DNA from 4 places in the Thioalkalivibrio sp. ALJ15 genome. Region 3 is predicted to be linked to each of the others. Evidence: predicted binding sites of a transcription regulator. Region 3 holds the regulator's gene; each other region holds the start of a gene.

The links. Region 3 encodes sigma-54, which starts transcription at its own class of promoters, with help from an activator protein. Its sites were predicted from a motif close to TGGCANGNTNCNTGCTT; they were not measured.
Region 1: glnL (nitrogen regulation protein NR(II)) is a predicted target of sigma-54. The motif match lies at 5,356-5,372, and genes of this name have one in related genera.
Region 2: flgB (flagellar basal body rod protein FlgB) is a predicted target of sigma-54. The motif match lies at 2,539-2,555, and genes of this name have one in related genera.
Region 4: G015_RS0105470 (CmpA/NrtA family ABC transporter substrate-binding protein) is a predicted target of sigma-54. The motif match lies at 1,608-1,624, and genes of this name have one in related genera.

What each region holds. Positions count from the first base shown of each region.
Region 1 is NZ_KB912056.1:388,531-396,470, forward strand. It holds gene G015_RS0101865 (6-phosphofructokinase) at 1-120, opposite strand, end outside; gene G015_RS0101870 (dienelactone hydrolase family protein) at 358-1,230, opposite strand; gene G015_RS0101875 (tRNA (cytidine(34)-2'-O)-methyltransferase) at 1,349-1,813, opposite strand; gene G015_RS0101880 (dihydroorotate dehydrogenase) at 1,812-2,804, shown strand; gene ntrC (nitrogen regulation protein NR(I)) at 2,811-4,247, opposite strand; gene glnL (nitrogen regulation protein NR(II)) at 4,247-5,344, opposite strand; gene G015_RS0101895 (DUF4124 domain-containing protein) at 5,521-6,174, opposite strand; gene G015_RS0101900 (hypothetical protein) at 6,209-7,045, opposite strand; gene G015_RS0101905 (DUF2782 domain-containing protein) at 7,045-7,443, opposite strand; gene G015_RS0101910 (TIGR00730 family Rossman fold protein) at 7,446-7,940, opposite strand, start outside.
Region 2 is NZ_KB912057.1:101,358-109,297, forward strand. It holds gene flgE (flagellar hook protein FlgE) at 1-885, opposite strand, end outside; gene G015_RS0104100 (flagellar hook assembly protein FlgD) at 911-1,582, opposite strand; gene flgC (flagellar basal body rod protein FlgC) at 1,596-2,015, opposite strand; gene flgB (flagellar basal body rod protein FlgB) at 2,052-2,462, opposite strand; gene G015_RS0104115 (protein-glutamate O-methyltransferase CheR) at 2,643-3,458, opposite strand; gene G015_RS0104120 (chemotaxis protein) at 3,732-4,661, opposite strand; gene flgA (flagellar basal body P-ring formation chaperone FlgA) at 4,905-5,639, shown strand; gene flgM (flagellar biosynthesis anti-sigma factor FlgM) at 5,771-6,085, shown strand; gene G015_RS0104135 (flagella synthesis protein FlgN) at 6,099-6,584, shown strand; gene G015_RS0104140 (flagellar brake protein) at 6,703-7,419, shown strand; tRNA gene G015_RS0104145 (tRNA-Pro) at 7,518-7,594, opposite strand; gene G015_RS0104150 (MerR family transcriptional regulator) at 7,654-7,940, opposite strand, start outside.
Region 3 is NZ_KB912056.1:47,675-55,614, forward strand. It holds gene G015_RS0100260 (PTS sugar transporter subunit IIA) at 1-148, opposite strand, end outside; gene rapZ (RNase adapter RapZ) at 153-1,037, opposite strand; gene hprK (HPr(Ser) kinase/phosphatase) at 1,038-2,069, opposite strand; gene G015_RS0100275 (PTS sugar transporter subunit IIA) at 2,137-2,607, opposite strand; gene hpf (ribosome hibernation-promoting factor, HPF/YfiA family) at 2,612-2,950, opposite strand; gene G015_RS0100285 (RNA polymerase factor sigma-54) at 2,953-4,446, opposite strand; gene lptB (LPS export ABC transporter ATP-binding protein) at 4,505-5,233, opposite strand; gene lptA (lipopolysaccharide transport periplasmic protein LptA) at 5,284-5,763, opposite strand; gene lptC (LPS export ABC transporter periplasmic protein LptC) at 5,801-6,364, opposite strand; gene kdsC (3-deoxy-manno-octulosonate-8-phosphatase KdsC) at 6,361-6,900, opposite strand; gene G015_RS0100310 (KpsF/GutQ family sugar-phosphate isomerase) at 6,900-7,877, opposite strand; gene G015_RS0100315 (calcium/sodium antiporter) at 7,874-7,940, opposite strand, start outside.
Region 4 is NZ_KB912057.1:393,498-401,437, forward strand. It holds gene ntrB (nitrate ABC transporter permease) at 1-84, opposite strand, end outside; gene G015_RS0105470 (CmpA/NrtA family ABC transporter substrate-binding protein) at 133-1,428, opposite strand; gene G015_RS0105475 (nitrate regulatory protein) at 1,897-3,222, opposite strand; gene G015_RS0105480 (DsrE family protein) at 3,349-3,705, opposite strand; gene G015_RS0105485 (hypothetical protein) at 3,797-4,039, opposite strand; gene G015_RS0105490 (TIGR04282 family arsenosugar biosynthesis glycosyltransferase) at 4,050-4,736, opposite strand; gene G015_RS0105495 (TIGR04283 family arsenosugar biosynthesis glycosyltransferase) at 4,729-5,433, opposite strand; gene G015_RS0105500 (TVP38/TMEM64 family protein) at 5,448-6,140, opposite strand; gene G015_RS0105505 (replication-associated recombination protein A) at 6,147-7,511, opposite strand; gene G015_RS0105510 (GTPase family protein) at 7,645-7,940, shown strand, end outside.

The DNA.
Region 1 (7,940 bases), 340 kb from region 3:
GAAGGCCCCGTATACCAGCTCGACGTCGGTAAATTTCCGGGCTTCCAGGACTGCGCCCACCATGGATTGATTGATTACCGCCGTCGGGCCTCCACCCTGGGCGATCAGAACCTTGGCCATCTTCGTCCTCCTTCTGCGACTTTAGTGCGTTCCAACCGTGAATCGGCCGCGCAACGACCGGGCATCTCAGTGACATAAGGCCCGAAGATAGCAAATTCCGCACTCTCCGCACGGAAACGTTTAATTGTATTATCAAAGACTTATTGACCCGAGAGGACCTGAAGGCACAACGGCACCACCAACCCGATGGGTCGGTGGTGCCGGCTCGCAGGCCAGGGGAGGAAGTCGAGGGAGAACTCAGTCGCGCAGATGCTGGTTCACAAAGCGGGTGACCCGGATCATCGCGTCACGAGAGGCGAGATCGTCGGCGAAGGTGCGGTTGCTGCCATTGCGAAAATCGAAGCCGCGGCCAACGCCTGGATATTCGATCCAGGTCACATCACCGCCGCGGCTTTCCAGACCGTCCGCGGCCATCTTCGCGGTCCGGTGGCGCTGATACTGCTCTTCGTCGCCGATCAGGATCATCATCGGGATCTCGAGCTGATTGACCTCGTTGGCGTAGCGATACACCTGGTGCGGCTCGCCGAGGTTCGGGTCCTGCAGGTGCGGGTAGTAGCCGGCCCAGCAGGCAACATCCTCGACCTGCCGCTCAAAGGTCACGGCCACCTTAAGCGTCTTGTAGCCCCCGCGCGTGATGGAGACCAGGCAGGCCCGGTCACCGACGATGTCGTCACGCTCGAGCAGGACATCCAATCCCTTGTTCAGGTCGCCCTCCAGCTCGTAGTCATGATCCAGCGGATGGCTTTCCATGAAACGGCCGGTGTACATGTCCGGCGCCATCACCACGAAGCCGCGCGCGGCCAGGCGCTTCACATGCAGGATCGCCAGATCGTCCAGCCCGCGCCGGCCATGGGCCCAGAGGATCGCGGGATAGGCCTCGCCATCGGCGGGGCGCGCCACCAGCGCCGGGATGTCCACGCCGTCGCGCTCATACTCGAATCGCTCGATCTCGACCTCGTGATTCTCGAGATCGGAATACAGCACGCCGTCTTCCCACCAGTCGTCATCCCACCACCAGTTGTCAGAACCGGTGGGTTCATCCGCGGCGAGCGGCGAGACGAGGAGGCTGGTGGCGGCCAGCAGGCAGAACGATCGAAAAGCAGAAACCATGAATCCCGAACCCCTTCTTATTGGAGCCGCGCAGAAGACCCAACTGGGGATCCCGCAGCCGTGAGCCACGCCTTCGAGCTTAGAGCAAAGCACGGCGTCCTGCCCAGCACATCGGACCCTAGACCCCGCCCGGAAAACCGAGTTGGCGCCAGGCCTCGTAGACGACCACGGCCACCGCGTTGGAGAGGTTCAGGCTGCGGCTATCGGGCTGCATGGGCAGACGCAATCGCTGTTCGGGAGGCAGTGCGTCGAGTACCGCTTGGGGCAGTCCGCGGGTCTCCGGCCCAAACAACAGGGCATCACCGGACTGGAACCCGGCCTGGTCGTAACGGGCCTGCCCGCGCGTGGTCAGGGCGAACTCGCGCTGCGGCCGGATCGATTCCCGCCACCGTTCGAGGCTGTCATACTCTTGCACCCGGGCCAGCTCGTGATAGTCGAGCCCGGCGCGGCGCGCCCGGGCGCTATCCAGCTCGAAGCCGAGCGGATGGATCAGGTGCAACGCCGCCCCGGTGTTGGCCGCCAGACGAATAATATTGCCCGTGTTCGGCGGGATTTCCGGTTCATAAAGGACGATGTGAAGCATGAGTGATTCGCGCACCGATCCGCGGCTGGCCGTTGATTTCTGCGGGCTGCATTTGAACACGCCGCTGGTGCTGCTGTCCGGCTGTGTCGGCTTTGGCGAGGAATACACCCGGGTTGCCGGGTTCTCCAATCGCGACGCGGGTGCGATCTGCCTGAAGGGCACGACCGGCCAGGCGCGACTGGGCAACCCGCCGCACCGCGTCTACGAGACCCCGGACGGCATGCTGAACGCGATCGGGCTGCAGAATCCGGGCGTGGACCGGGTGGTGGACGAGATCCTGCCCGCGCTGGATTTCGAGGAGACGCGCTTTTTCGCCAACGTCTCGGGCTCCACGATCGAGGAGTACATCGAGGTCACCCGGCGTTTCGACGACTCGCCGATCGATGCCATCGAGATCAATATCTCCTGCCCCAACGTGAAAGAAGGCGGCGTGGCGTTCGGCAACGACCCGGAGATGTCGGCGCGCGTGGTCGAGGCCTGCCGCTCCGTGACCTCCAAGCCGTTGATCACCAAGCTGTCGCCCAACCAGACCGACATCGCCGAGAATGGCCGCCGCTGCATCGATGCCGGGACCGACGGGTTTGCCGTGATCAACACCCTGATGGGGATGGCCGTCGACGTGGAAAACCGCCGCGCGGTGATCGGCAACAACCAGGGCGGACTCTCCGGCCCGGCGATCAAGCCGATCGCGCTGTTGAAAGTACAGCAGGTCTATCAGGTGGCCGCACCGCATAATGTCCCGATCATCGGCCAGGGCGGCGTGATGAATGCGCGCGACGCGCTGGAATTCCTGATCGCGGGCGCCAGCACCGTGGGCGTGGGTACCGGGCTGTTCTACGATCCGCTGTGCCTGCCGAAGATCCTGGACGGCATCCGCGACTACATGGATCGCCACGGCATCCAGCAGGTCAGCGAGCTGACCGGGAGCCTGCAGCTCAACAGCGCGATCTCCGCCTGCGCCGCCCCGGCCCCGGAAGACCCCACGACCTGATCTGCCCTACTCGTCGTCGATGCCCAGCTCCTGAATCTTGCGAGTCAGGGTGTTGCGGCCCCAGCCCAGCAGGGCAGCGGCCTGCTGGCGATGCCCACCGGTCACATTCAGCGCCTCGCGAATCACCGTACGCTCCAGTTGTGGCAGAACCCGGCCGAGCAGGTCGCGCTCGCCCTGTTGCCAGTGCTGCCGAGCGACCTGGGCCAGCTCGCTGGTCCAGTCACGCGGCGTGGCCATCTGCGCGTCCGACAGGCCTCCGTGGGTCTCCATGGGCGGCGCATCCTGATGCAGCTCGGCCGGAAGGTCGTCCAGGTGCACCTCACGTCCCGAGGCCATGACCGTCAGCCAGCGACAGGTGTTCTCCAGCTGGCGAACATTACCCGGCCAGGGCAGACGCTGCAGCTCGCGCACCACCTCCGGCCGCATGGTCTTCGCCTCGACCCCCAGTTCGCACGCCACCTCGGCCATGAAGTGCTGCACCAGCAGCGGGATGTCCTCCGGGCGCTCGCGCAACGACGGCACATGGATACGGATCACGTTCAGGCGATGGAACAGATCCTCGCGGAACAGCCCGGCGCGCACGCGCTCCTCGAGGTCCTGGTGGGTGGCGGCGATGATGCGCACATCCACCCGGATCGGGGTATGCCCACCGACGCGATAGAAGGTTCCGTCCGCCAGCACCCGCAGCAAACGCGTCTGCAGGTCGAACGGCATGTCGCCGATCTCGTCGAGGAACAGTGTGCCGCCATCGGCCTGCTCAAAGCGGCCCTTGCGGCTCTGGCTGGCGCCGGTAAAGGCGCCACGCTCATGACCGAACAGCTCGCTCTCCAGCAGGTCTTTCGGGATCGCGGCGGTGTTCAACGCGATCAATGGCTGATCGGCCCGCGGGCTGTGCTGGTGCAAGGCCCTCGCGACCAGCTCCTTGCCAGTGCCGGACTCGCCGTTGATCAGTACGGTGATATTGCTGCGCGACAGACGCCCGATCGCGCGGAACATCTCCTGCATCGCCGGCGCCTCGCCGATGATGGGGGTGTCCTCGATCCTGGCGCCACCCTCGGCATTTTGCTGCGCAGTCGCCCGCGCCTCCAGCGCACGCTGAACAAGGGCCACGGCCTCGTCGACATCGAACGGCTTGGGCAGATACTCGAAAGCCCCGGTCTGGTAAGCGCCGACCGCGCTCTCGAGATCCGAAAACGCCGTCATGATGATGACCGGTGGCGGATCCGGGCGGGTCTGCATACGGGCGAGAAAATCGAGGCCGTTCAGCCCCGGCATGCGGATGTCGGCCACCACCGTATCCGGGGCCTCGTCAGTCTCCAGCGCAGCCCAGGCCGCGTCGGCCGTCTCGAACCCGCGCACATTGATACCGGCGCGCTGCAGGGCGCGATCCAGCACCCAGCGGATCGAGTCGTCGTCGTCAATGATCCAGACGATGGGGTCCATCAGTTGCCGGCCTCCTTGGCATTTTGGGGTTCGATCGGCAGCAGGATGTCGAACGAGGTGCTGCCCGGTCGCGAACGGCATTCAATGAGTCCGTTGTGCAACTGGATCAGGCTCTGGGCGATGGGCAGGCCCAGGCCGGTGCCCGCGGCGCGGCCGGTCACCATCGGGAAGAAGATGCGCTCGCGGATCTCCTCCGGGATGCCCGGGCCGTTGTCGCGCACGCTCAGGCGTGCCACCAGGCGGTGGCGGTGACCGGAAATGGTGTACTGGCGCAGTACGCGCGAGACCAGGGTGATCTCGCCGCCCTCGCTCAACGCCTGCACCGCGTTCTGCACCAGATTCAGGATGGCCTGCACCAGCATGTCGCGGTCGGCCTGCACATCCGGGATGCTCGGGTCGTAGTCGCCGCGGATCTTCAGACCCAGCGGCAGTTGCACACTGACCAGGCCGCGCACGTGCTCCAGCACCTCGTGGAGGTTTACGGCCTCGAGGCGGGGCAGGTTGTTCGGGCCCAGCATGCGATCCACCAGGCTGCGCAGCCGGTCCGCCTCGCGAATGATGATGCCGGTGTATTCCTTCAGCCCGTCGTCATCCAGCTCGCTGGCCAATAGCTGCGCCGCCCCGCGCAGGCCGCCCAGCGGGTTCTTGATCTCGTGGGCCAGCCCCCGGGTCACCGCACGCGTGATCGCCTGCTGCTTTTGCAGCTGTTCCTCGCGACTGATCCGTTCATGGCGATCAATGGCGTTAAGTTCAAACAAGAGTTGTGGCTCGCGGCCATCGTCACCGCGCAGAGGCGTGATGGTGATGTCCGCCAGGAAGGGCTCGGCGCGCAGTGGCTCCATCTGTCGGGCGCGCAGGGTAATCGGCTGATCGAGTGACAACACCGACCGCAGCCGATTGGACAGGCTGCGGTCGAGCCTGAGGCACTGCCCCAGTCCGTGGCCGACGATACGCTCGCGGCTAAGCCCCAGCAGGACCTCGGCCGCACTGTTCAGGCTGACCAGGCGCAGCTCGCCATCCGTCACCAGCACGGCAGTTGACAGGTCGTCCCACCAGGGCCATGGCGCTGGGGCGGGCTTGGCAACAGGATTGTTCATCAACGGGCCTCAAGCAGGAATCGCGCCAAACAGGGGCACAGCACAGGGTGGATCATCCGCGGGCAGGAGAGCGCCCAGGCAAGGCGGCCGTGGCGGCAATCACCAAGCGCCGCCCCATTATAGTGCAAATACGGCACCATATTGGGGCAGAATGCGCACGGAGTTGGTGCGGCCGACTAGTTCTGCGGAATCTGCTGGACCTGGGGCTGAGGTGCGCGCGGGGCCTGGGGGGCCCGAGGGGCCTGCGGGGCGCCGCCCTGGGGGAATTGCTGCGGGCGCTGTTGTTGCTGCTGTTCGCGCGGGATCGCGATGCGCAGCACGTTGAACTGGATGGTGTCGCTGCTGGCGAGCTCCTGCCCGGCGTCGTCTTCTACTCGCGCCTGCAGGCTGTATTCGCCGCGGTTGAGCCCCTCGAAGGTGATACTGGAGCCGGTGCTGTCGCCAGCCTCCTCGCCGTTCAGCAGCCAGACGACGCGATGGCCGGCCTCGGTATCCAGGGCGGGCTCCAGCGCCACCTCGGCGGTGACATTGCCGTCATTGGCACGCACGCCGGCCCCGTCCTCCGGCTGCGTAATCGCGACGCGTTCGTAGCCACTGGCATCGGCCTCCTCTTGCTGAGGCCGCACCGGACGTTCAAGGATCTCTCGGGCACCCTCGAGCGGCACCCCGCGCATGGGCTCACGTACATCGACCGACTCGCTGGCGCTGCCCTCGGGAGGACGGTCGCCAAAGTGCACATTGCCCTGGTCGTCAGTCCAGCGATAGACCTCGGCCTGGGTGAGCGCCGGCAGGCACATCGCGACTAGAAACAGCACCCAGACCTTGTTCATCGTCGATCTCCTTGGGCCGAAACCCCCGAGCCACCTACGCGGCACGTACCCACATGCCCTGCACACGGGCGGCGTGCCCCTGCAGCGCAACGAGCCGCTGGCGTTCGGCCTCGCCCGTCGCGCCGGATTCGCGACGACCGATCCAGTCGTCCAGTGCGGCCAGGCGCAGCAATGTCGGTGCGGCCCCGCGCTCGATCGCGGCCAACGGGCGTCTGGCATGGTAGCCCGCAAGCAACGCGCGGTAGGCATCGGCTCGAATCTCGCCGGCCTCGTCCACCGCAATCGCCAATGCGATGCGCGCGAGCTGCCAGAAAGCGGGCACCGGCGCCGGCGGCATCACCAGATCCGCGAGCCCGGCCCCTTCCGAATAGACCCGCACCGAGTGCCAGTAGCTCCCGGCCAGCGGCAGATCCTCGAAACGATAGAGGCTCTGGTGGTGGAGTTCGGCATCCAGCGTCTCCCGCTCGCCGGCCAACAGCGTCTGGCCCAGGGCATCGGCGCGTTCGCGCAAAAGCTGCTGCAGCACCCCGCGGCGATAGCCCGTGGCCTCCGGCATCGCACTCGCCGGGTGCAGGGCCTGCCAGCTCGCGGCCCGCTCCCCCAGGGCGTTGAGGCTTCCGGGGCCCTCGGCCGACAGGGGTTCGCGCAATGCCTGACCTTGATCCAGGAAAAGAATCCGCGTCCCGTCGGCATCAGCGGTGGCCAGCGGGCTGATGCCTGCACCCTTCAGGGCCGCCTCGATACCGGAGGCGGCATCCGCCGACAGACGCAGGCACTGCACGGGCTGCCCCGCCAGCAAGGCCTCGCCCTCGCGAAACTCGATGCTCACCCCGCAGGCCTCGGCACAGGCCTGGCAGTCGTGTTCGTTCATTACCATTGGAAAATCACCCAGGACGGCGGTACGAAATCGGGTTCCAGCTCACGCTGACGGCGATCGAGCAGGCCGTCGCCGGTGCTGTCGATCAGGTAGTAGGAGGGACCGGCCGCGGGGATCACCTCCACCATCACCAGTTGCCCGCCCATGCGGTACTCGCGCCGGGTCTCCCCGTCGCGTTCGATGATCACAATGTCAGCCTCTTCCAGGCCCCGCTGCTCGCGCGCGCGTTCGTCGAGCACGGGCGGCGCGGGGTCGGCCTCGGCCTCGTCCGGCATCTCGGGCGGCGGCGGGGCATCGTCCCACTCGCGCTCCTGCTGGGCAATGGCCAGAGCCGGCGCGAGAAGCAGACCGACCAGGAGGGCGGCGGGATAATGGGTGCACTTAGCGGCCATGCTCACAGCTCCATCATGCGTTTCTTTTCTTCCGCGGAAGGCTCGAAGCTGCGCGCCTCGTAATGCTCGAAGATCACGTCCACCACGTCTTCCGGGGCATCCACCAACGAGTATAGCTTCAGGTCCTCGGCATCGATTGTGCCTTCGGACACAAGAGTGTCGTCGAACCAGTGCAGCAGCCCCTTCCAGAATTCGGAGCCGACCAGCACGATCGGGATGCGCCGGGTCTTGCCGGTCTGCACCAGCGTCAGAATCTCCGCCAGTTCGTCCAGCGTGCCAAAACCGCCCGGCAGGACCACATAGGCGGAGGCGTATTTCACGAACATCACCTTGCGCGAGAAGAAGTGGCGAAACCCCAGGCTGATGTCCTGATACGGGTTGGCGCTTTGCTCGTGGGGGAGCTGGATATTCAGGCCGATGCTGGGGGAGCGCCCGGCGAAGGCGCCCTTGTTGGCGGCCTCCATGATGCCCGGGCCGCCGCCACTCACCACCGCGAA
Region 2 (7,940 bases), on a different contig from region 3:
GTTGACCGAAAAATCACCTCCGTACTGCGTCGTGCCGGCGAAATCGACCGCGATCGACAGGTCATCCGCACCATTACTCAGGCCTTCGAAATTGAAGATTTCTTCCGAATCACTCGTCAACTGACCGCTACCATCAAACACAAGGGGGAATGGATCCGGATTATCGTCAGCATCGAGGATTTCCAGATATCGCGGATCTCCTTGATCGTCCACGCCGTCCGACACTCGGACGTATGAGTTCCACTCACCGTCGGCGGTCTTTACGAAATAGATCTGGGCGTCGCGCGCCGCTCCCAGAGAGTCATAAACGGTCAGTGAAGTGGAATAGTTGTAGCTGTCCGGATCATCAAAATCGAAGGCATCCGGATCCAGGATTGGAGCATCCGACTGGAGATTGACCAGGGCCTCGATGTCGCTGGTGGCCTGCGGCGCAGAAGCCCCGGTCTGCAGACGGATATCGTCTGCCGCAGAACCGAACCCCGTATCGGTGCTACCCGGATCATCTGGCTCGAACCCTTGCAGCCTCTGTCCCTGGTTATTCACCAGATAGCCATCTCGGTCGACCTGGAATTCCCCAGCACGCGTGTAGTAATTGCCGCCTTGGTCGCTGACCATGAAGAAACCCTCGCCATCGATCGCGAGGTCCAGGCCGTTTTCCGTGAACTCGGTGCGTCCCTGGGTAAACTGCTGAGTCACCGCCATCAGGCGAGAGCCACCACCGGTAGCCGTCTGGCTGACGCCACCAAAACTCTGCGCAAAGACATCACCAAACTCGGCGCGCGATCGCTTGAAGCCCGTGGTGCCGGCATTCGAGACGTTGTTGCCGGTGGTCTGCAGATCGGCCTGCGCCGAGTTCAGTCCGCTCAATCCGATATTGAAGGGCATACTGGTCTACCTCCGTTAGAGTCCGTCAGCTGCTGATGCGCCGGACATCCGAGAAATTGATCTCGCCCAGGCCACGGACCATCAGGCCCAGGCTGGAATCGTCACCTACCGAAACGCTCTCGACGCGGGCGTCGAGGAACACATCCACTGCTTCATTGCCGGAACCGCTCTGGGCCGAGGCCCGGAATTCATATACGCCCGGGGCCGCAGGCGTCCCGTCATCGCGCAGACCGTCCCAGGTGAATTCCTGCAGCCCCTCACTGGCCGAACCCAGATTCATGCTTCGGATGCGTTCACCCGTGGGGCTGTACACCTCGACCTGCAACTGCCCGGTCGACTGATCCAGATCCACGGCGCCGCGCACCGTGCCATCCGCACCCAACTCGCTGAAGTCGGTTGGGACAAGGACGTCCTTACCCACCAGGGAGGCCGCTTGCAGGGTCTGGCTCTGGCCCATGGACTGAGCGAGTTTCTCGAAGGACTTCGAAAGCTCTTCGATCCCCGTGACGGTCGAGAACTGAGCCATCTGACCGATAAACTCCCCGTTTTCCATCGGTTCAAACGGGTCCTGATTCTGCAGCTGGGTAGTCATCAGCTTCAGGAAATCGTCCTGACCCAGGCGATCCGTCTCCTTGTCGTCCTGCTTGGGACGTGACAGGCCCAAGCGGTCCAGCATTTCGGGTGATATCTGAGTCATGGGAGGCTCCGGTTTAGCCCTGGCCGATCTGCAGCGTTCGCTGCAACAGCTGGCGCGAGGTCTCCATCACCTCGACGTTCGCTTCGTAGTTGCGCGAGGCCGACATCATGTTGGCCATCTCCTCCACCACGCTGATCGCGGGACGGAAGATGTAGCCGTCTTCGTTGGCCTGCGGATGGTTTGGTTCGTAGTGCGCCTGTGGCGGCGCGCGCGACTCATCAATTCCCGCCACCCGCACGCCATTGGAGGCGCCGTTCGGATCGGCCTGGTTCATCACGGTCTGAAACAGCACCTGCTTCGCCCGGTAGGCCTCGTCGGGGTTGGTCGCCACGGTGTTGGCGTTGGCCAGATTCGACGCGACCGTATTCAGCCGCACCGACTGCGCGGTCAGCGCGGAGGCCGAGGTGTTGAACAGATTAAACAGATCACTCACGACATCACTCTCCTGTTCCCAGCGTTGGCGCTCGCATTAGCGCTCGCCCCGCAGAGCATCACGGATGCCGGAAACCCGGCGGTTCAGGAACTCGAGGCTGCTCTGGTACTGCAGGGAATTCTCGGCAAAGGCAGCCCGCTCCAGCTGCGGGTCCACCGTGTTGCCATCCAGAGACGGCTGCGACGGCACACGATAAAGCGTCTCCATCGACCCGTTGGCACCACCCGCCCCGCCGGCGCCGATATGGCCCTGATGTGTGCTCGCCATCGGCATGTTGCCGCCCTCGCCGGCCGCCGCCTGCAGCACCGAGCGAAAGTCGATATCGCGCGCTTTGTAATTCGGCGTATCGGCATTCGCGATATTCGAGGCCAGCAGCTCCATCCGCTTCGCACGGACGTTCACCGCCTCCGGGAGAATGCCCATCGCCTTGTCGAGAGAGAGACTCATCCGTCGTACCCCGTCCGCCACTGGCGAACTTCAGGTTCCTCGGGACGAAACCGCTTCGCCCCGTATGACAGGGACAAAGCAATTGGTGTGCCACTATGGGCCGAAAGAGGCTGGGAGAGCAGCGCCGAGGGTGGCGCCCGGATCGCGGGAGCGACCGTATGGAAAGGCGGAAAGGGCCGATCAGCCCTTCAGGCGAAGGACGGAGCCGTACTCGGTGCGAACGGTTTCGAAGGCCTGGGTGTAAGGACCCGCTGTCTCGGAAGCGCCAAGAAACAGATAGCCACCGGGATTCATCTGGCGGGCAATTCCGTCAAGAACCTGTCGCTTGGTCTCGGCGGAGAAATAGATCAGCACGTTGCGACAGAACACGATGTCGAACTTGCCCAGCGCCGCATAGCTGTCGATCAGGTTGAGCTTCTGGAAACGGCAGCGGCGCTGGATCTCCGGGCGTACGCGATGGCCCTCCGCCACGGTCTCGAAGAAGCGGGCGCGCCTCGCCTCGCTCAGGCCACGGACGATGCTCAGCCCGTCGTACACCGCGCGCCGGGCATCGTCCAGAATCTTCTCCGAGAGATCCGTACCCAGGATCGATACCGGCACCACACGCTTGGGCCGCGATTCCTCCCACTCGGACGCCACCATCGAGATGCTGTAGGCCTCCTGTCCGCTGGAGCAGCCGGACGACCAGACCTTGATCCCTGCGCCTTTCTCCGCCCGTTCCGGGAGCAGTACATGGCGCAGGATCTCGAACGGGAAGCCATCGCGAAACCAGGAGGTTTCGTTCGTGGTCATCGCGTCGATCACACGCGTGCGCAGGCGCGGGTTGGGTGCCTGGCGCATTGCGTGCAGCAGCTCCGGCACACTCTTGTAGCCGAACTCGTCCAGCAGCCGCGACAGTCGGCTCGACACGAGATACTGACGACTGTCGCCCAGCACCAGGCCACAGCACTCGGAAAGAAAACGCGAGAACTCCTCGTAGTCACGCGAGTCGATCACGAAGTCATCCTTGAAAGTCGACGGTACGGGCGGACGGGCACGTTGATGACGAATCCTTGACAGCGTGTCGGAAAACCCGACTGGGGAACACGCGATCCCCCATGCCGGACGGATGCAGTATACGTGCAACCGCGCGGACGCCGACAGCATCCCAACGGGTGATCGATGCGGCGCGCCATGGCCGCTGATGTTCATGCGGCCGGCAATCCGTTACCGCTTCCATGCCGCCAGGGTCGACTCGGTCGACTAACGCAAACGGCGCAGGCACCGGCATCAGTCCTTGCGGGTCTGGTCAAGCACAGCCTCGGCCAGCTCGTCGGGGTTGAACTTGGACAGGAAGGCGTCGGCCCCGGCACGCTTGACCATATCCGTATTGAACTCCCCACTCAGTGACGAGTGCAGCAGAACCCGGAGGCCTTTCAGGCGATCGTTCGCACGAATTCGAGCGGTGAGGGTATAGCCGTCCATGCGCGGCATCTCGATATCCGAAATCACCAGCTCCACCACCTCGTCCACGGTGCCGGCCTCGGCCTGCTCCTCCAGGAAATCCAGCGCCTCGCGACCATCCTTGAAGACCACGTACTCCCAGCCCAGGCCCTTGATCGCACCCTCGATCTGCTTGCGCGCGACCACGGAGTCATCAACGATCACAATCTTGCGCTGTCCATGCTTGGCGCGTTCTTCCTCGGCCTCCGCGCGCACCGCGTCGGATACCGTGGATGGCAACGGGTTGACGATCGACAGTACCCGTTCGACGTCAATGATCTCGACCAGCTTGTGGTCGATCTCGGTGACCGCCACCAGAAACGACTCGCGCCCGGTCCCACGAGGCGGGGACTTCACGTCTTCCCAGTTAACGTTGACGATCCGGTCGACCGCGGACACCCAGAACCCCTGTACCGACCGGTTGAACTCGGTCACCACCACCTTGTGGTCGCCCGTTTCGCCCACGGCGGTACGCAGCCCCATCGCGCGCGCCAGATCGATGATGGGGACGGTTCCGCCACGCAGGGTAGCCACACCACGCACCACACTCAGCGATCCGGGAATCTGCCGCAGCGGCGGCGACGGGATCACCTCGCGCACCTTGAATACGTTGATACCGAAAGTCTGCGAGCTCCCCAAATGAAACAGGAGCAGCTCCATACGGTTCTGCCCCACCAGCTGGGTGCGCTGATTCACATCGTCAATGAATTGACTCATTGTCCTGCTCTCCCCCTCGCCCAGCGGCCAGCCACCTCGACTCGCCGGCCCCAGTGTGCACCCCGCAGACCGACGCTGTCATGCCACAAACCGCCGTCGCATGCCGATTGCACGCGTTCTAGACCCGATAACGGCCGGCCGCTGTGACTCTTGAGGGTACGCTCCTGATTGCCTGGCATGTTTTCTGCTTGCACGTCTCTGCAAACCTCTCGAGTCCTGACAAGCCGACGCGCATCCAGACCAATGAACCAGTCAGCACGCAAACCTTCCATTCGCTCCTGGTGGCTTTCGGCCGCCATGGGCGTCGTTCTGGCCCTGGTCTCCATTGCGGCACAGGCCGAGATCGAGGCAGTGGAAAACATCCGCCTGGCGGCGGAGCGCTTCATCCAGGAGGAGTTGAACCTCACACCAGGCGACGAAGCGGTAGAGATTCAGATCGGCCGGCTGGACAACCGCCTGCGCCTGGCCCGATGCAGCGAGGCACTGGAGACCCGGTTCCCGCCCGGCGGGCGACGCGATGGCAATACGGCGGTACAGGTTCAGTGCGAGACCCCCGTCAGCTGGTCGATCTATGTGCCAGTCACGGTCGAGCGCTACGCCGAGGTGCTGGTCGCCAGCCGCAGCCTGCGACGCCAGCACACGATCCTCCCCGGCGATCTGCGCACCAAGCGAATTCAGACCTCTCGCCATGCGGGGAGCTATTTCGAGAACAAGGGCGAACTGGTGGGGCTGCAGACCCGGCGCAACATCCGGCCCGGTCAGATCCTGGGCCAGCAGCACGTCACCCAGCGCGAGGTGGTCAGCCGCGGCCAGCGCGTCACCATCCTGGCCGAGAACGGCTCGGTGGTGATCCGCATGCAGGGCGAGGCGCTGGAGAATGGCATCCTGGGCGATCGCATCCGCGTGAAGAACACCTCGTCCGGACGCGTCGTGGAAGGCGAGGTGCTCGAGTCCGGACATGTACGCGTTGCCCTGTAGAATGGCGGTGTGTCTCGTCACCATCCACAAACTGTGAAGCGAATCGAAAATTCACAGCTCAAGGGGCTACAGTTTCAGCCGGTGCTGCCGCTAACCCCTGCAGTAGAATTGCAAAAACAGGAAACCGAATAATGGATATCAAAGGCCCGAACTCCCCCGGCCTGCGCCCGGATGGCAACAGCTCGAGCGTGAAGGGCCGCGATGAGACCTCTCGCCCCGACGCAGGCGCCCAGGGCAATGCATCCTCACCCGTACGTCAGGATGACTCTGTCACCCTGACCGGCGCGGCGCAGGCAATGAACGCCGCCTCCGGGGCCGCCAGCAACGCCCCGTTCGACGAGGCGCGAGTCGCCGAGCTGCGCGAGGCCATCTCCAACGGTCAGTACCCGGTAGACAACGAACAGCTAGCCGATCGCATGATCGAGCTGGAAAGCCTGTTGCGCTAACAGAGACCCGACGATGTCGCCCGAACAACGCCACGCCTTCCTCCGCTCGCTGGAGGCCTCGATTCGGCTGAGCCACCAGATGGAGGACATCCTGCTGCAGGAGACCCGGGCGGTGGAATCACGGGCCGCCGAGACCCTGCGCGAAGTCGTGGCCCAGAAGCAGACGCTACTGCAGGAACTCGAAACCGAAAGCCGGCGACAGCGCGAGACGATCGAGGCCGCCGGCGAAACGTATACGCCCGAGGGACTTGCACGGCTGTTCGGTCGGCTCGAGGGAGGCGCCGAGCTGGACGACCACTGGCAGGCGCTACGCCGCTCGGTGGAGCGCTGCAATACCCTCAACCAGGGGAATGCCCGACTGATCGATCGCGACCGTCGTCGCGTGGAGATGTCCATCCAGATCCTGCGCGGCGAGGAACCCGGCCCGGCTCCCACCTACGACCCCTACGGCCGCACCCAGTCCGGCAGCCGTACCGGTCGGCGCATCACCCGCGCATGACCCGCGCGCGCTCTGCGCGACACCTCTCCGCCCTTCTCCGCCTCACACCCGGGGCTGGCATTCCGGACCGCTCGGCAGTACCGTGCGGCTTGGCCCAATAATTACAACAACGCCACGCATGGAAGAGACCGACTACATCGTCGACAAGCCGGAGCGGATTGCCGGCATCCTCAAGGATCTGGATCACAAGCTCACCCTCGTCAACGTCCGCCTCGACGACGATGGCCCGCTGTACAACTCCGCGCTGGTTCGCCTTGATTCCGGTGCACGCGAGCTCTTCCTCGACGAACTCACGCCCATCGAAGCGAATCGCCACGCCCAGGAAGGCACTGGCATGCGGGTATTCGCCAGCCTGCGCGGGGTGGCCGTACGCTTCTCCACCGCCGTCTCGCGCATCGAACGCGAGGACGCCGGGGCCCTTTACGTCTGCCCCTATCCCGAGACCCTGGAATATCTCCAGCGACGCGAGACCTTTCGCGTCCATATCCCGATCAGCGAGCGCCCGCGCGTCGAATTGCAGTACCGCGAATGGGAAGAGCCCGGTATCGGGGACCTGGCCGATCTTTCGGCCCAGGGGATGTGCGTGGAGGTACCACAAGACTGGGTCGAAACAATCGAGATCGGGACCCCGATGCGTTTCGAGAACCTGCTACTGCCCGAAGTTGGCGAACGCCTGGGCGGCGACCTGCGTCTGGCCAATCGCCGTCGCAGCCCGCGCGACGGATACGTGTATGCCGGCTTCCAGGTCACCGGCATGAACCAGTGGCTGGAGCGGCAGTTCAACATCGCCCTGCTGCACTATCAGCGCGAGGCGCGCCGGCGTTCGATGGAGTAACAGACGAGGCCAGTCTCTTCCCTCACTCCAGACACAAAAAAGGCCGCTCGATGCGGCCTCTTTTTTCACCTGAAGAATATCCTTCAAGTCGTTGAACTTGGTCGGGACGGCAGGATTTGAACCTGCGACCCTCTGCACCCCATGCAGATGCGCTACCAGACTGCGCTACGCCCCGAAGCCGCGAATCATATCCGATTCCCTGCCCCCACGAAAGGACCCGGACCAGAAGACCTCTCAGGCGCGCAATACACGCAACACCGATTCCAGCTCCGAGATCGTATCCTGGATGATCTGGCGTGCCTGCTGGCGATCACCCTTGGCCTCGTCGCCAGACAGCTTCTGTCGCGCGCCATTGATCGTATAGCCCTCTTCGTACAGCAGGGCCCGAATCTGGCGGATCAGGATCACGTCCTGGCGCTGGTAGTAGCGCCGATTGCCCCGCCGCTTGACCGGCTCGAGCATCGGGAACTCCTGTTCCCAGTAGCGCAGCACGTGAGGTTTCACCTGACACAGCTCGGCGA
Region 3 (7,940 bases):
CGCGCGCCAGCACCTCGTCGGGGTCGTCATTCTGCGACATCGCCATGGACTCGCAATCCTCGGGCAGGTCGCCCAGCATGCTCTGGGCCGTCTGCAGCAGGGTGTCGCCGAGGTTTTGATGCGTGATCAGGATCAGACCAACGCCCATGGACTCACTCCGATTCGAGGGGCAGGGATAGCTCGCGGTGACGGGTGCTAACAGTAACATGTTCGCGCCCCCGCCAGGCAGCCGCCAGCCGCTCCACGAGATAAACCGAGCGGTGACGGCCGCCGGTGCACCCGATCGAAACGGTCACATAGCTGCGGTGATCCTGCCGGATCCGCGGGACCCACTGTTCGAGAAAGCCCTGGATCCCGTCATACATCTCCTCGACCTCGCCATGGCGCGCAAGAAACTCGCAAACAGCCGCATCGCGGCCAGTCAATGGCGCCAGATCGCGCTCGTAGTGCGGGTTGGGCAGGCAGCGCACGTCGAACACGAAGTCGGAGTCCAGCGGGGCCCCATGCTTGAACCCGAATGACTGAAAAAGCAGGGACAGGCGCTCCTCGCCCAGCAGCCCGACGCGGTCGCGCAGGGTGCGCGCGAGATCGTGCATCGACAGACGGGAGGTGTCCACGGTCAGATCCGCCTCGGCCGCAACATGGCCGAGCCAGTCACGTTCGCGCTCGATCGCGTCCACCAGTGGCACGCCGTCACGCGCCAGTGGGTGTCGGCGCCGCGTCAGGTGATAGCGGCGCAGCAGGACCTCGCTGGAGGCCTGCAGAAACATCACCTCGACCTGCATCCCCTTGCCCCGGAGCTCGCGCAGGAGGTCGGCAAAGCCCTCGAGGGCCGTCAGCCCGCTGCGGACATCCACCCCGACCGCCAGATGCCGGTCTTCGTCCGCGTCGTAATCGCCACTGCGGACCTGTTCGATCAGCCCGGGCAGCAGCGGCAGCGGCAGGTTGTCGACACAGAAATAGCCGGCGTCCTCCAGCGTATGCAGGGCGACCGTCTTGCCGGAACCCGACAGACCACTGACCAGCAGGAGTCGCATTCAGCCCTCCGGGTCCGGGTTGGGGACGGTGGTTGCAGGGATCGCGCGGTGGTACGGCGGCTCCTCGGGCTCGCCGCTCATCTGCCGGCGCTGACGTGCGCGCAGGTCGTCGCCGGCGACATAGCCCTGCATGTGCAACATGTGGTTGCGCACCGCCGCCTCGATCATCACCGCGATGTTGCGCCCCGGCGCGACCGGCAGGCTGATCAGCGGGATACGCAGCCCGAGGATGCCGATCTCCCCGCGGCGGCCATTCAGGCGGTCATCCGGCACCGGCGAGGGCTCGCCGTGGTCGCGCAGGTCGATAATCAGCCGCAGATACTTGCCGCCCTTGATCGCCGAATCCCCGTACATGGCGCGGACGTTCAGCACGCCCAGCCCGCGGACCTCGAGCAGGTCCTGCAACAGGGCCGGGCAGTGTCCGCGCACGATATCCGGGGCGATGCGGGCAAACTCCGGTGCGTCGTCGGCGATCAGCCGGTGCCCGCGCGAGATCAGCTCGAGCGCCACCTCGCTCTTGCCCACGCTGGAGGCCCCGCTGATCAGCACGCCAATGCCGAGGATCTCCATGAACACGCCATGGCGCACCTCGAAATGGGCCAGCCGCTGCTGCAGGAAATAGCGCAGCAGGGAGATAATCTCGTGGCTGCTGGTCGAGGAGCACAAGATCAGCGGCAGCTGCTCATCGGGGACGTCCGGCATCTCCGAGAACGGGCAGGTGTCCTCGGCGAAGATCACCGCGGTCGTCCCGGTGCGGGCCATCTCCAGGATCAGTTGCTCGCGCTGATCATCGCTCAGCCGCGCGATATAGCGCGCCTCGAAATCGCCGATCACCTGGATACGGTTAGGCCGGATCAGGTTGAGGTGCCCGGCGAGGGGCAGGTCGTCGCCGTCACCGCCGACCAGGTTGCGATCCGGTGCGACCTGCTCGCCGTGTACGTAGCGCAGATCCAGGCGATTGCCCATCGCCTGGATCAGGACCTCTACGGTGATGTCGCGCGCGATGCCGCCCTCTCCCAGTGCCTCGTTCATGCACGAATCTCCGGCAGTGCTGGCACGGGGCGTCGTAAGAGAGAAAGTACTGCCGGGAGAGCCATGTTCAGGCGTCGCCGAAGGCCCGGGTCAGTTCGCGTTCCAGGGCGTCCGCGTCGCCGGCACGGCGCAGCGAGGCGATATTGTCGGGCTGCGAGAGACCGCGAGCCAGCTGCGCCAGCAGGTCCAGGTGCGCGCTGGTCGCCGCCTCGGGCACCAGCAGTGCGATCAGGATGTCCACGGGTTCGTGGTCCATGGCGTCGAAGTCGACCCCCTGGTCCAGCCGCAGGACCGCGACCCGGGGGGCATCGAGCTCGGCCAGACGCCCATGCGGGATGGCCACGCCATGCCCCAGACCGGTGGAGCCAAGCTTCTCGCGGGCAGACAGGGCCTCGAAGATGGCCCCGCTGGCCGGGCCGGCGGACTCCTCGCCGCCGACGGCCAGCAACTCGGCCAGGGTCTCGAGCGCCCGTTTCTGGCTGGAACACTCGGGCTCCAGCCGGATACGGGCGCGGGTGATCAGCTCGGCAATGGTCATTGCGTTAAAGGGCCTGTTCGCGGTTGCGCTGGGCACCCTCGGCGCGGTGATGGTCCTTGACCTTTTCCTTGTGCTTGATCAGCTGACGATCCACCTTGTCGATCAGGCCATCAATCGCCGCATACATATCCTCGTGACTGGCTTCGGCGTGGATGTGATTGCCGCTGACCTGGAGATTGGCCTCCGCCTTGTTGTTCAGGTTCTGGTTTTTCTCGTGGGTCAGCACCACATGCACGTCGATCACTTTGTCGAAGTGGCGTTCCAGCTTCGCGAACTTTTCGTTCACGTAGTCGCGCAGGGCGTCGGTGATATCGACGTGATGGCCGGTCAGGTTGATCTGCATGGTCAGGCTCCTTTTTGCTTGGTTCCACTGGGCATACTCGCCATCTGCCGGCGTTCGCTGGAAGACGGTATGTGCATAGCCTCGCGGTACTTGGCCACGGTGCGTCGGGCCACATTAATGCCCCGATCCGACAGGATCTGGGCCAGTTTTGCATCACTCAGTGGCTTGTTCGGGGTCTCGCCACCAATCAATTCCCGAATCATGGCACGGATCGCGGTCGCCGAGCATTCGCCGCCATCGGCTGTGCCAACATGACTGGAAAAGAAGTACTTGAACTCGAATACCCCACGCGGGGTGTGCATGTATTTCTGTGTAGTCACCCTCGAGATGGTCGATTCGTGCATCTCCAGGGTCTCGGCGATATCGCGCAGGATCAGCGGTTGCATGGCAACCTCACCATGCTCGAGAAACCCCTGCTGGCGCACGACGATGGCCTGGGCGACCCGCAGCAGGGTGTCGTTCCGGCTGTGCAGGCTCTTCAGGAACCAGCGCGCCTCCTGCAACTGATCGCGCATAAACGCGCTATCACGCGCATCGGAGACCTGCCGCACCATGCCCGCATAGAGATCGTTGATGCGAATGCGCGGCGCAATCTCCGGGTTCAAGTCCACGCGCCAGCCATCGCGGTCATGGCGGACATAGACATCCGGCACCACATATTCCGAAGTGGACTCGCTGATCTGGGCACCGGGCCGCGGATTCAGGGTGCGGATCAGGTCCAGCGCCCGCGCCAGCTCGTCCGGGTCGCGCACGCCGGACTGGCGCTGCAGGGCTCGGTAGTCCCGCTTGGCCAGGCTCTCCATGCCGTTTTCCAGGATGGCTCGAGCCGCGTCACGCGCCGGGGCATCCGGCGCCAAATGGCGCAGCTGGATCTCCAGGCACTCGCGCAGGTCCCGCGCACCGACGCCCAGCGGGTCGCACTGCTGAATCCAGTGCAGCACCGCCTCGACCTCGTCGACCCCCACGGGCTCGTCTTCGCCCTGGCTGATCATCTCCGCCAGCGCCTCGAGTTCACTGTCCAGATAGCCGTCCGGGCTGATCGCGTCGATCAGCGCCGCCCCGATCCGTTGGTCTCGTGGGGTCAGGTGGCTCAGATGCAGCTGCCAGAGCAGGTGGTCCTGCAGGCCCTCGTCCTCGCCGTCGGAGGTATTCTCCAGCGGGTCGCGGTCGTCCAGGCCGCGTGGGCTCGGGGCGGGCTCGTAGATGTCGTCCCAGCGACTGTCGGTGCTCAACTCCTCGGGGATCACGTCATCGCCAGCCGTGTCGGCCTGCATGCGATCCCCGTCGACCCGTTCGCCCCCTTCCTCCGGGCGCTCGGGCGGGGCCTCCTCGCCCTCGTCCTCCACCTGCTCGAGCATGGGGTTGCTTTCCAGCGCCTGCTGGATCTCCGCCTGCAACTCCAGCGTGGAAAGCTGCAGCAGACGGATCGCCTGTTGCAGCTGCGGGGTCATCGTCAGCGTCTGCCCCAGCTGCAGATTAAGCCCGGGCTTCAGCATCGCGGTTTGAGGTCCATGGTGACCATCAAGATCATCTTAAGGAAACACTGATCAATGTTCACAGTCGAAAGTTTTCTCCGAGATACACGCGGCGCACCTGGGGGTCGTCCAGCAGCTCCTGCGGGGTCCCGGCGCTCAGGATGCGGCCCTCACTAAGAATATAGGCCCTGTCGCAGATTCCGAGGGTCTCGCGCACGTTGTGGTCGGAAATCAGCACACCGATCCCGCGCTGGGCCAGATGCCCAATCACGGCCTGGATATCACCCACGGAAATCGGATCCACGCCGGCAAACGGTTCGTCCAGGCAGATAAAGCGCGGGTCACCGGCCAGTGCCCGCGCGATCTCGGCGCGACGACGCTCGCCCCCGGACAGGGCAATCCCAGGGCTGTGGCGCACGGTCTCCAGCTGGAACTCCTCGATCAGGGCATCGCCGATGCGGCGTCGCTCGTGGCGGTCGAGCTCCGAGCGCAGCTCCAGCACCGCCTGCAGGTTGTCCCAAACACTCAGCCGACGGAAGATCGAGGCCTCCTGCGGCAGGTAGCCCAGCCCGGCTCGGGCCCGCGAATGAATCGGGGCCCGGGTGATGTCCCGGTCACCCAGCGTGATGCGGCCACGATTGGGCCGGATCAGGCCGACCAGGCTGTAGAAACAGGTGGTCTTGCCTGCGCCGTTCGGTCCCAGCAGGCCCACGACCTCCCCTGGTGCCAGATCGACGTCGACACGATCCAGCACCGTACGCTTGCCATAGCGCTTGGTCAGCTCGCGGCCGGTCAGATAGCCGGCCATCGGCGCAGATTCGCCACCGGCCGCGGCGGGCGCGCTGGTGTCGAGCTCGTTCATTCGTCGTCTTCGCGGGGCTGGATCCTGATACGTACACGCTCGTCATCGGCCTCGCCACGCTCGGCCTCGATCACATCCGTCTCCAGGTCGTAGACGATGCGCTTGCCGCGCGCTTCCTCGGCTGCCGTGATCACATGCGCCTGGTCGGTCAGGATCACCCGGTCCTCGTTCAGCAGGTAGTCGATGCGCAGCGCGGTGGCGATGCGCATCTCGCCCGTCTCCGGGTCCGGGGACTCCAGCCGCGCGGGCTCGCCGTGGGCCTCCATCTCGTAAGGGCGTCGATCGCGGCTGCGCACATAGACCTTGTCGGCCTCCAGTGTCATGTCCCCGCGAATCACCACCACATCACCGGTATAAGTGCTTACGCCCCGCCGGTCGTCCATCTCCGCACGATCGGCGGTAATCTCCACCGGCAGGGGCTGCTGCTGGGCAATGACCGGCGCGGCCAGCAGCAACAAGGCACTGCCCAGCAGCACGGACCATCCGGCCCGGGCGAGCGACGACCCACCACGTTCAGTCATTTGCGGCTTCCTCCTCGCCCGACTCGCTGTAGAGCGTGTACACGTCATGGAACAGCTCTATGGTATCCCCTCGCGAGTCGACGCGCAGACCCGTTCCCCGCTGGAAAAGGCCAGGCTGCTCCAGCGTCGACGGGGCATCGGAGGTGGCGATCATGGTGTCGGTCGCCACCGTCACATCGGCGGATTCAATCACCGTGCGCACGCGCTCGCCACGCTCGGGCTGCACCCCCCGCGTGGGGCCGATCAGGTCCAGGATCTCGTCCATCGGTCGGTGCAGCGCCTCGGGCGCAGTCCAGTGCCATTCGATACCGCCGGCGTCAAAGATATCCAGGTCGGGGTCGTCGATCAGTTGAGGGCCGTCACGGCCAAACTCGCGCAGCCGCGTCCCGCGCAGGCGGTGACTCAACTCGCCGTCCTCGCCAGTCGCGTGCAGCGTGAAGCCCTCGATCTCCAGCGTCACCTCGCCCTCCGGCTCGTGCTCGCTGGCAACAGCGCCGGCCACCAGCGCCGCCATTGGCAACAGGATCAGCGCCACCGGTCCGGCCACCCACTTCATCCGTCGACATACTCCGCGAACAGGGCCTCCAGCCGCCCCTGGGCCGCCAGCAGGCCCTCGCAGACCTCGCGCACCGCGCCGCGACCGCCGGGGGCCTGCGTAACCCAATGTGCATGCTGCAATACCAACGGGTGGGAATCCGCCACCGCGATGCCGAGCCCCACACGGCGCATCGCTGGCAGATCAACGATGTCGTCGCCCACGAAGGCGGCCTCGTCGGGCGCATGGCCGCTCTGCTCCAGCAACTCGTGCAGTGCGGCCCCCTTGTCGCGCCGCCCCTGCACCAGATGCTGCACACCGAGGTCCCGCATGCGGTGCTCGACCACCCCGGAGGTGCGTCCGGTCAGGATCGCGACCTCCAGCCCTCCGTCCAATGCCAGACGGATGCCGTGCCCGTCGCGCGAATGAAAGGCCTTGTACTGCTCGCCGGCATCTCCCATGAACAGGCTGCCATCGGTCAGCACGCCGTCGACATCCAGGATCAGCAGACGCACCGCCGCCTGGCGGCTGTGCAGGGCCTCGTCGTGACGGTCCATCAGGCCACCCCCGCGCGCAGCAGGTCGTGCATGTTCAGCACCCCGACCAGCCTCTGGTCGTCATCCACCACCGGCAGGGCATTGATCCGCTTGCTCTCCATGGTCTCCAGCGCCTCTACGGCCAGCCACTGCGGACGGGCGGCATGCCCGCCACGCGTCATCACCTGGCCGATGGTCAGCGCCTCCAGGCTTTCGCCACGATCCAGCGTGCGCCGGAGGTCGCCATCGGTAAACACACCGAGGATATGCGCCTCGGGATCGGCGACGATCACCAGCCCCAGCCCCTTGCGCGTAATCTCGAACAGGGCGTCCTTCAGCGGGGCCTCGGGACCCACGCGCGGGATCGCGTCACCGGTATGCATGATGTCCGCGACATGGACCAGCAACCGCCGCCCCAGTCGGCCGCCGGGATGCGAGCGGGCAAAATCGTCGGCGGTAAAGCCGCGCGCATCCAGCACCGCGACCGCCAGGGCATCGCTCATCGCCAGCGCGGCCGTGGTGCTGGAGGTCGGGGCCAGGCCCAGCGGGCAAGCCTCGCGCTCGACCGAGACATCCAGGTGCACGGTGGCATCCTGCCCCAGCCGCGACCCGGGATTGCCGGTCAGCGCGATGAGCGGTACGTCCAGCCGCCGGATCAACGGCAGGATGGTCAGCAGCTCGTCGGTCTCGCCGGAATTGGACAGGGCGATCACCACGTCGTCACGGGTAATCATGCCAAGATCGCCGTGGCTGGCCTCGCCGGGGTGGACGAAAAACGCCGGGGTCCCGGTGGAGGCCAGGGTGGCCGCCAGCTTGGAGCCGATATGGCCGGACTTGCCCATGCCGGTCACCACGACCCGGCCGCGGCATTCGAGGATGTGGCGACAGGCCTCCAGGAACGCATCGTCCACGCGGTCGGCCAGTCGACGCACGGCCTCGGCCTCATCGTTCAGGACCGCCAGGGCCAGCTTGCGAGTGGTATCAGGATTGAAATTCATGCGGTTGCCGTCATTCCGAGATGGACAAGGTAGCCCGCGAACACCACGAGCAGAAGCCCCCCC
Region 4 (7,940 bases), on a different contig from region 3:
CACCGCGGCCGTGGAGGTCTCCGCGGCCGCCGGGCGTTCGCGCCCGGCGCCGAAGGTCATGTTGCGATCGAGAATGGCACTCATCGTCGAATCCTCTTGAATCGTCTGTGCAGGGGGCGTCGGGCCGTCGCGTCAGGACGCGAGCGCCTTGATCTCCAGGCTGTCGAGATAGGCCTGTGGGTCTTCCGGGTCGAAGACCTTGCCGTCGAAGAACTCTTCCTTGCCGCGCGAGGTGGACTCGGGGATGTCGGCCGAATCGATGCCGAGCGTGTCGGCCGCCTCGCGCCAGATGTCCTCGCGGTTGACCTCGTCCACCAGGGCCTGCATGTCGAGATCCGGCGGCAGGTAGCCCCAGCGGATGTCCTCGGTGAGGAACCACAGGTCGTGGCTCTTGAAGGGATAGGAGGCCTGGTCGTTCCAGTAGCGCATGCGGTCGGGGTGATCCTCGACCACGCGGCCGGTGCCGTAGTCGAAGTGCCCCTGCATGCGGTCGATGATGTCGCCGTACGGGGCATGGATGTAGCGCCGGCGCGAGCAGATCTCGGCGACCTCCTCGATATTCGCCGGGTCCTCGCAGTACATCTGCGCCTCCATCACCGCCATGGTCAGGGCGCGGGCCGCGTTCGGGTTCGCCTCCACCCAGTCCGCGCGCATGCCCAGCGCCTTCTCGGGATGGTTGTGCCAGAGCTCGCCGGTGGTGTTCGCGGTATAGCCGATGCCCTGGTTGATCAGCTGCATGTTCCAGGGCTCGCAGACACAGAAGGTGTCCATGGACCCGACGCGCATGTTGGCGACCATCTGCGCCGGCGGCACGACGATGGTGGAGATGTCGCGGTTCGGGTCGATCCCGCCGGCCGCCATCCAGTAGCGAATCCACAGGTCATGGGTGCCGCCGGGGAAGGTCATCGCCGCGCGTACCTCGTCGCCGCCGGCGCGCTTCTCCGCCAGCGCCTCCTTGAACTCCCCGGTCTCCAGGCCGACCTTCAGATCGGCGTATTCATCGCCCACCGAGATACACTGTCCGGCCAGGTTCAGCCGCGCGAGGATGCTCATCGGCGTACCGCGACGATGGATCAGGTAGGGCATCGGCGTCAGAATGTGCGAGCCGTCGATGCCGCCGCGGCGCGAGCCCAGTTCCAGGTTGTCGCGCACCGTGCCCCAGGAGGACTGCTTCAGCACCTGTACGTCCGGCATGCCGTGGGCGGCGAAGAACCCCTTCTCCAGCGCGATGAACAGCGGAGCGGCGTCGGTCAGGGCGATAAAGCCCAGCTTCGCCTCGGTGGTCTCCGGCTTGCCGTTGCCGGCCTTCGCATACCCCCAGGGCGCGGCCCCGGAAACGCCCAGCGCGGTCGCGCCGATCCCGGCGGCCATGCCGCCCAGGAAACGCCGGCGCGACAGGCCGGAGGCCTTTTTCGTGTGATCGGTCATTGCGGGTTCACTCCCCTTGTCAGCAAACACGTCCCAAAAACGAAAAAAGGCGTCGCATCAGCCCGGCCGCGTTTGCAGCCGGGTGATGGACGCCTTTGTCCAGTCCCACGGGAGGCCCGGTCATCGGGTCTCCCTGTTGTCAGGCGACGAACCGCCGTTGGCTCGTCTTGCTCAGTCTCCTGCAGGAGGTGTGCCAATTAGCTGTTGCTAATCGACTCTCGTGGACCAAAGCCCACCCTGACGCGGAAAAATCGGACGGTTCCCGGTAAACAATCGAATCCTGGCAGGGGAATGACGATCACAAGCGGCACCACCCTGGGGCACGCCGGCGGTGCAGATGAACCGCTCTGGTGCACACCCCGTAGGAGCCGCCTTGGCGGCGAAGCCCCTGCCATTGTCGGACACTAGCAGGGGCTTCGCGGGCAGGCCCGCTCCCACAGGGGCGGAATCCCTTTCCCCGCGTATTAGCTACAGGTCGCCCTTGCCCAGGAGGTCGGACATCGCGACGGTCGCCTCGGCGACCTCGGCCAGGCGCCGGTTCTGGTTCATCGCCGTCTGGCGCAGGAGCTTGTAGGCCTGATCCTCGCTGAGGCCGCGGTGCTGGATCAGCAGCACCTTGGCGCGCTCGATGGTCTTGCGTTCGGCCAGGGCCTGGCGTGCCGCATGCAGTTCGTCCTCCACCGACTGCAGCCGGGTCGCCTGGCGCTGCACCAGGTCCATCACCGAGTGCCCGACGATCGGGACGTTGAGTACGGTCTCGCCCTCCTCCTGCGTGCTCTCCAGGCCCTCCGGCGCGCCGAAAAACACCGCATACGGCACGCTGTCGCGCAGCTCCGACTCGGCGAGTTGCTCCACCCGATCACGCACAGCGCCCAGGTCCGCGCGATCCGCCGTGATGCGTGCCGAACAGCACTCGTTCAGGTGCATCTCCAGCAGGTCCTCGATCTCCTTCATCGCGTCGATGCGCGCGGTGGTGCAGGCAAACCAGGTCTCGGCGCGGGCCGGGTCCGGCAGGGGATCGCCCCGGAGATCGCCGTGGGTACAGGCCTGACGGCGCAGCCGCTCGACCTCCGCCGCGAAGCCCGCGCCCTGCAGTTCCTGCCAGGCCGCGCAGGCGGGCTTCGGGGCAAACTCGGAGAAGATCCGAAACGAGCGTTCCTGGGCATCGATCCGGTGCAACAGGGACTGGCGCAGTTCGCCATCGAACACGCCCTGACCAAAGCCGGCGGCCCCGATCGCGCGTTCCTGGCCCGCCAGCTCCTTGCCCTGCATGAAGTTCAGCAGGGCCACCAGGGCCCGCGAGACCTCCGGGTCCGTGGCGGAGTCAGCGGCCTCGAACACCACTGCCAGCAGCGACCGGATCAGCTCGCTGAAGCCGCGCATCGCCTCCATCGGCGAGAGCGTGCGTTCGCTGACCTCCGCCCGCAGGCTGGGCAGACCCGACAGGCCATGCAGCGCCAGCGCCATGCGCCCCAGCAGACGGCTGCGCGCGTGGGCACAGGCCCCGGGCTCCAGCCAGCCATCAAGGTGTTCACGAAACGCCTGTGCGGTGGTGTCGGATTCAGCTCGGTACTGCGCTAGTTCGTCCGCATAGCGCTGGCCACCGGAGCCGATCCAGAGGCTGGAGGCACCGCGTTCGCGCTGGAGCTGATGCACCAGCGCGCGGATGCGCCCGACCAGCTGTACCGCCTCCAGCAGGCGCTCCAGGCTCACCACCTCGCACTTGCGCGAGGCGACCAGGAAGTCGCCAATGGCCTCTTCGAAGGAAAAACTCGGGGATGGGGTCTGGGTCATGCTCGTCGTCCGTGGATCACTCCCGGAACAAACAAGCATGCGATGTGCCAGTTCGAGGGGCTGACACAGGAGACACGGGCAAAACGGGCGGGGGATCACACCCCACCCGCGGACCGGCCCGCTCGATCAGAAGCTCATGGAGCGGTCGAAATCGGCAACGGCCTGGACGTACTGACCCATGCCGGCCATCTCGGCGTTCGGCAGGAAGTTGTGCTCGCCGACGTCGCGGCCCTTGGCGCAGGCCTCGCAGGCCCAGAACGGGACGCCTTCCTCGACCAGCGAATCCACGATGTCCTTCATCGCCGGCATGTTGTGGCCGACGATCTTGTCGTAGACATTCCGGTTGGCGATGTTCACGGCCTCGCCCTGCAGCCAGACGGTCACGTCATGGCCCTGCTGCTTGGCCACGTTCGCGGCAATCATGCCGAGAGTGGCGCGGGTCGGGTCGTCAGTACCGGCGGTAACAGCAACAATAAAACGCATGGGACTCTCCTTGGTCACGTCAAAGTGGCAGGCACCGTAGCGACCCAAGTCGGGACCGTCGAGTTCCCACAAGCCTCAAGGAGACGCCGAGTCAGGAAGCGCCTTTCGACGTAATGCTCATGCGATAGAGCTTGAAGGCCATCAGCAGCCAGGGAATGGCGTGCATGATCAGGTCGAGGATATCGATCGGACGGGTCAGCTCGCCCTGGAAGAGCCAGCGGATCTTCTCGACGATGTGCGGTTCGGGGACATAGGGCGACAGCCCCAGGGTGGCCACGAACAGTGCAAACAACCACAGTGGGGAACGGTCGACCCAGGCAACAAAGGCTTTCATGGCGCGCATCCTACCCGAAGCCTGGGCCGACTTGCGACTGCTCTGGGATCGGGGACTCTCGAGGTGCCCCAATGCCACGCAGGAGCACCGGCGGACAGTGCACCAGGTCCTCCGGTCGGTCGATGTCCGCCCGCGCTTCCAGCTCCGCCCAGACAAGACCCTGCGCCTGGGCCCGCTCACGGGTCTGTTCCAGCACCCGATCGCTGCCCCACTCGACGGCCTCGAACAGCCCGGGGACGGGCCGCGCGGCGGCCAGCAGCACATAGCCACCATCCAGCGCCGGGATCAGTGCCACATCCGCCCCTTCAGCCAGCGCCTTACGTGCAGCGACCAGGTCCCCGACACCCAGCGTCGGGGCATCGGACCCCATCACCAGTGCCGGAAACGGCCCCACCTCCAGTGCATGGCGCATGCGGGCCCCGAGGTCATCACCCACCTGGCTGTGCAGGGAACAGCCAAAGCGTTCCGCACAACGCTCGAGGAACGGATGATCGGTATCCGGGGTGCACCACAGCTCCACATGGTCCGGTGCCACCTGACGGGCCACGTCCAGCGCGTGCTCCAGCAGCCGTTCGTGCAGCCGTGCGGCGCCCTTGGCACCCAGCGCGGGAATCAGCCGCGTCTTGGTCCGGCCCGGCTCGGGCGCGCGGGCAAAGACCAGCACGCGCGGCGCATCCGTCGGCCGACGTTCAGGCATCACCACGATAAAGTCGCGCCAGCCCGTCCGGGTTTGCACCCAGCCAGTAGGCCAGGCGCAACCGCCACATCAGCCAGATCGTGCGCCAAGCGCCCTGCCGCTCCCAGCGCCGGGACGACGTGACCAGCCACGTGCGCAGGCACCTTGGGCGCCCCACCGATCGCTTCAGCCGCCGCGAGAGCTCGATGTCCTCCATCAGCGGCTGGTCCGGCCAGCCGCCTACGGCATCGAACGCCGAGCGTGTAATGAATATGCCCTGATCCCCGGTCGCGATCCCGCTCAGACGCGAGCGCAGGTTCATCATCGCGGCGATCAGCGCGAATATTCCGCGACCGCCCGACAGGCGGACGTCGAAACGTCCCCAGGCGCGATCGTCCCGGGCCACCGCGTCGCGCAGGGCATGCACCGCCACCCCGGCTCCGTCCGGAAACGTGGTGTCGGCATGCAGAAACCAGAGCGCCTCGCCTCGGGCGCGCTCGGCGCCGGCATTCATCTGCCGTGCGCGCCCCGGGGCGCTGGACAGCACACTCACACCGCATTGCCCTGCCTGCTGGACAGTCCCGTCCGTGCTCCCGCCGTCGACCACGATCACCTCGCAGTCGAGGATCTCGCCCAGGGTATCCAGCAAGGGCGGGAGAGATTCGGCTTCGTTCAGTACCGGGATGATCACGGACAGGAAGGGTGACTCCCGCGACATGGTTGCTACGGGACTCAGGCTGGCGACTGGACGGCTTTCTGCCCCTGCCAGATCCGGCGCAACAGCCGAGGCAGCAACAGCAGCAGGGCCAGCACGGCGAGAATCGCCAGCCCCAGCTGGACCCGGTTGTCCGTATCACCCGCCACCATCTCGCGCGTAGCGTGGCCCAGCCAGGCATAGGCGAACAGGCTGGGGATCAATGCGACCAGGGTCGTGATCGTGAACACGGTCAGCGGCATACGCACCAGGCCCAGGGCGTAGTTGGTCGGGGCGAACGGGAAGACCGGCACCAGCCGTGTCAGTGCGACCACGCGCCAGCCCTCGGCCTCCACATCCTCGCGCAGCCGTGCGCTGCGCGGACCCAGACGCGGTTCCAGCCAGGGTTGCAGCAGGGTGCGCGCCAGCATGAACGCGATAATCGCAGCGATGGTCGCCGCCAGCAGGCTCAGGGCCCCGCCGGTGAACGGCCCGAACAGCGCCCCTCCCAGCAGGATCCAGAAGGTGCTGGGCAACGGAAACAGCGCAAGGACGACAAAGGCCAGCACAAACATCATGTAGGCGCCCATCCCCCAGCTGGCGAGCCACGCCTCGACGTCCTGCAGCGGCAGCAGATCAGGCCACTCGGTGGTCAGTGCTACCCAGACCAGCGACCCTGCCAGCAGGACCGCGGCCAACAGCCACCAGCGTTCGGGATGATGTATCTGCATATGTCTCTATTCTTTGCCGTCGCCGCGCAGTCGCTCCAGCCGTTCGGCCAGCGCGCGCTCCGTGCCCTCGCGTTTCGCCCGATAGAAGCGCTGATCTTCCAGCCCTTCGGGCAGATAGACCTGCCCGCGCGCGAAACCGTCCGGTTCATCATGATCATAGCGGTATCCGGCGCCGAACCCCTCGTCACGCATCAGCTCCGTGGGGGCATTGCGCAGATGCAGGGGCACGCCGGGGCTGCCCGTTTCGCGAATGCTGGCGCGGACCTCGTTCAACGCGGTGTAGGCGCTGTTGCTCTTGGGGGCGGCGGCCAGCTCGATCGCCGCCTGGATCAGCGCGAGATCGCCTTCCGGCCGCCCAAGCCGCTCCATCGTCTGCCAGGCCGCCAGCACCCGAGCACCCAGCCCTACGGCCGCCAGCCCGATGTCCTCGTAGGCCATGCGCAGCAGGCGCCGGCCGAGATAATCCGGGTCACAGCCGGCATCCAGCATGCGCGTCAGCCAGTACACCGCCGCACCAGGATCGGATCCGCGCACCGACTTGTGCAGGGCGGAGATCTGGTCATAGAAGGCATCGCCCTGGCGATCGAAGGCCAGGCTCTGCGCCCCCATCACCGCGCGCAGGGCGTCGGCGGTGATCTCGCCGTCACGTGCCAGATCCGAGGCGGTCTCCAGCCAGTTCAGTGCCCGCCGGGCATCGCCGTCCGCCGCACGGGCCACCCGCTGGCGTTCGGTGGGCTCCAGCCGCAGCCCGCGCCCCCCGAGTCCGCGCTCGGGATCGCTCAGCGCCCGGTCAATCAGCGCCTCGATCGCCTCGGCGCCGACGGACTCCATGCGATAGACACGCGCCCGCGACAGCAACGCACTGTTGAGCGCAAATGAGGGGTTCTCGGTCGTGGCCCCCACGAAGGTCAGTGTCCCGTCCTCGATGTGCGGCAGCAGGGCATCCTGCTGCCCCTTGTTGAAGCGATGGATCTCGTCGATGAACAGCAGCGTGCCGACCCCGTTGCGTCGCCGGGCCTTGGCCGCGTCCACCACCGCGCGCACGTCCTTGACCCCGGCCAGCACCGCCGACAGCGTCACCAGACGCTGTGCCCCGGCCGCCGCCACCAGGCGGGCCAGCGTGGTCTTGCCGCAACCCGGCGGGCCCCACAGGATCATCGACGGGGTCTGCCCCTGCTCGATCGCCTGGCGCAGGGCGGCATCCGGGCCGACCAGGTGATCCTGGCCCACCATCTCGTCCAGCCGCGCCGGGCGCATGCGCTCGGCCAGCGGTGCATTCGGGTCCGGGCCCTGTGCGGCCGGTTCGGGCTCGGGGGGCAGTCCACCCGCATCCGGGCCGAACAGGTCGCCTTCGGAGATATCGCTCATCATTTCAGTGTACCGCGCCCGCCGCGAACATTGGCCGAGACATGGCACACTGAGCGGCGGGCTGGCTCACAAGCCCTGCACAGTTGCGCCTTCTTCACTGATGAAAGGTTTCCATGCCGCGAAACGGAATCACAGCATGAAGCTGCCCTGGCAATCCCTGCGCCTGCCGAAGGGCCTCGGCTGGCGCAAAGTCATGCAGGCCGTCCTGCGACCCGAGGCCGAGGCCCCCGATGCCGACGTCGTGGCCGAGCGAGCGCGCGAGCAGGCCCCCGTGCTGTGGCTGCTGGGCAAGGTGCAGTCCGGCAAGAGCACGCTGGTGCGCGCGATCACCGGCGACTCCGACGTGGCGATCGGGACCGGTTTCAGGAGCTGCACCCGGACGGCACGCGCCTATGACTTCCCGGCCGAAGCGCCGGTGCTGCGCTTTCTGGA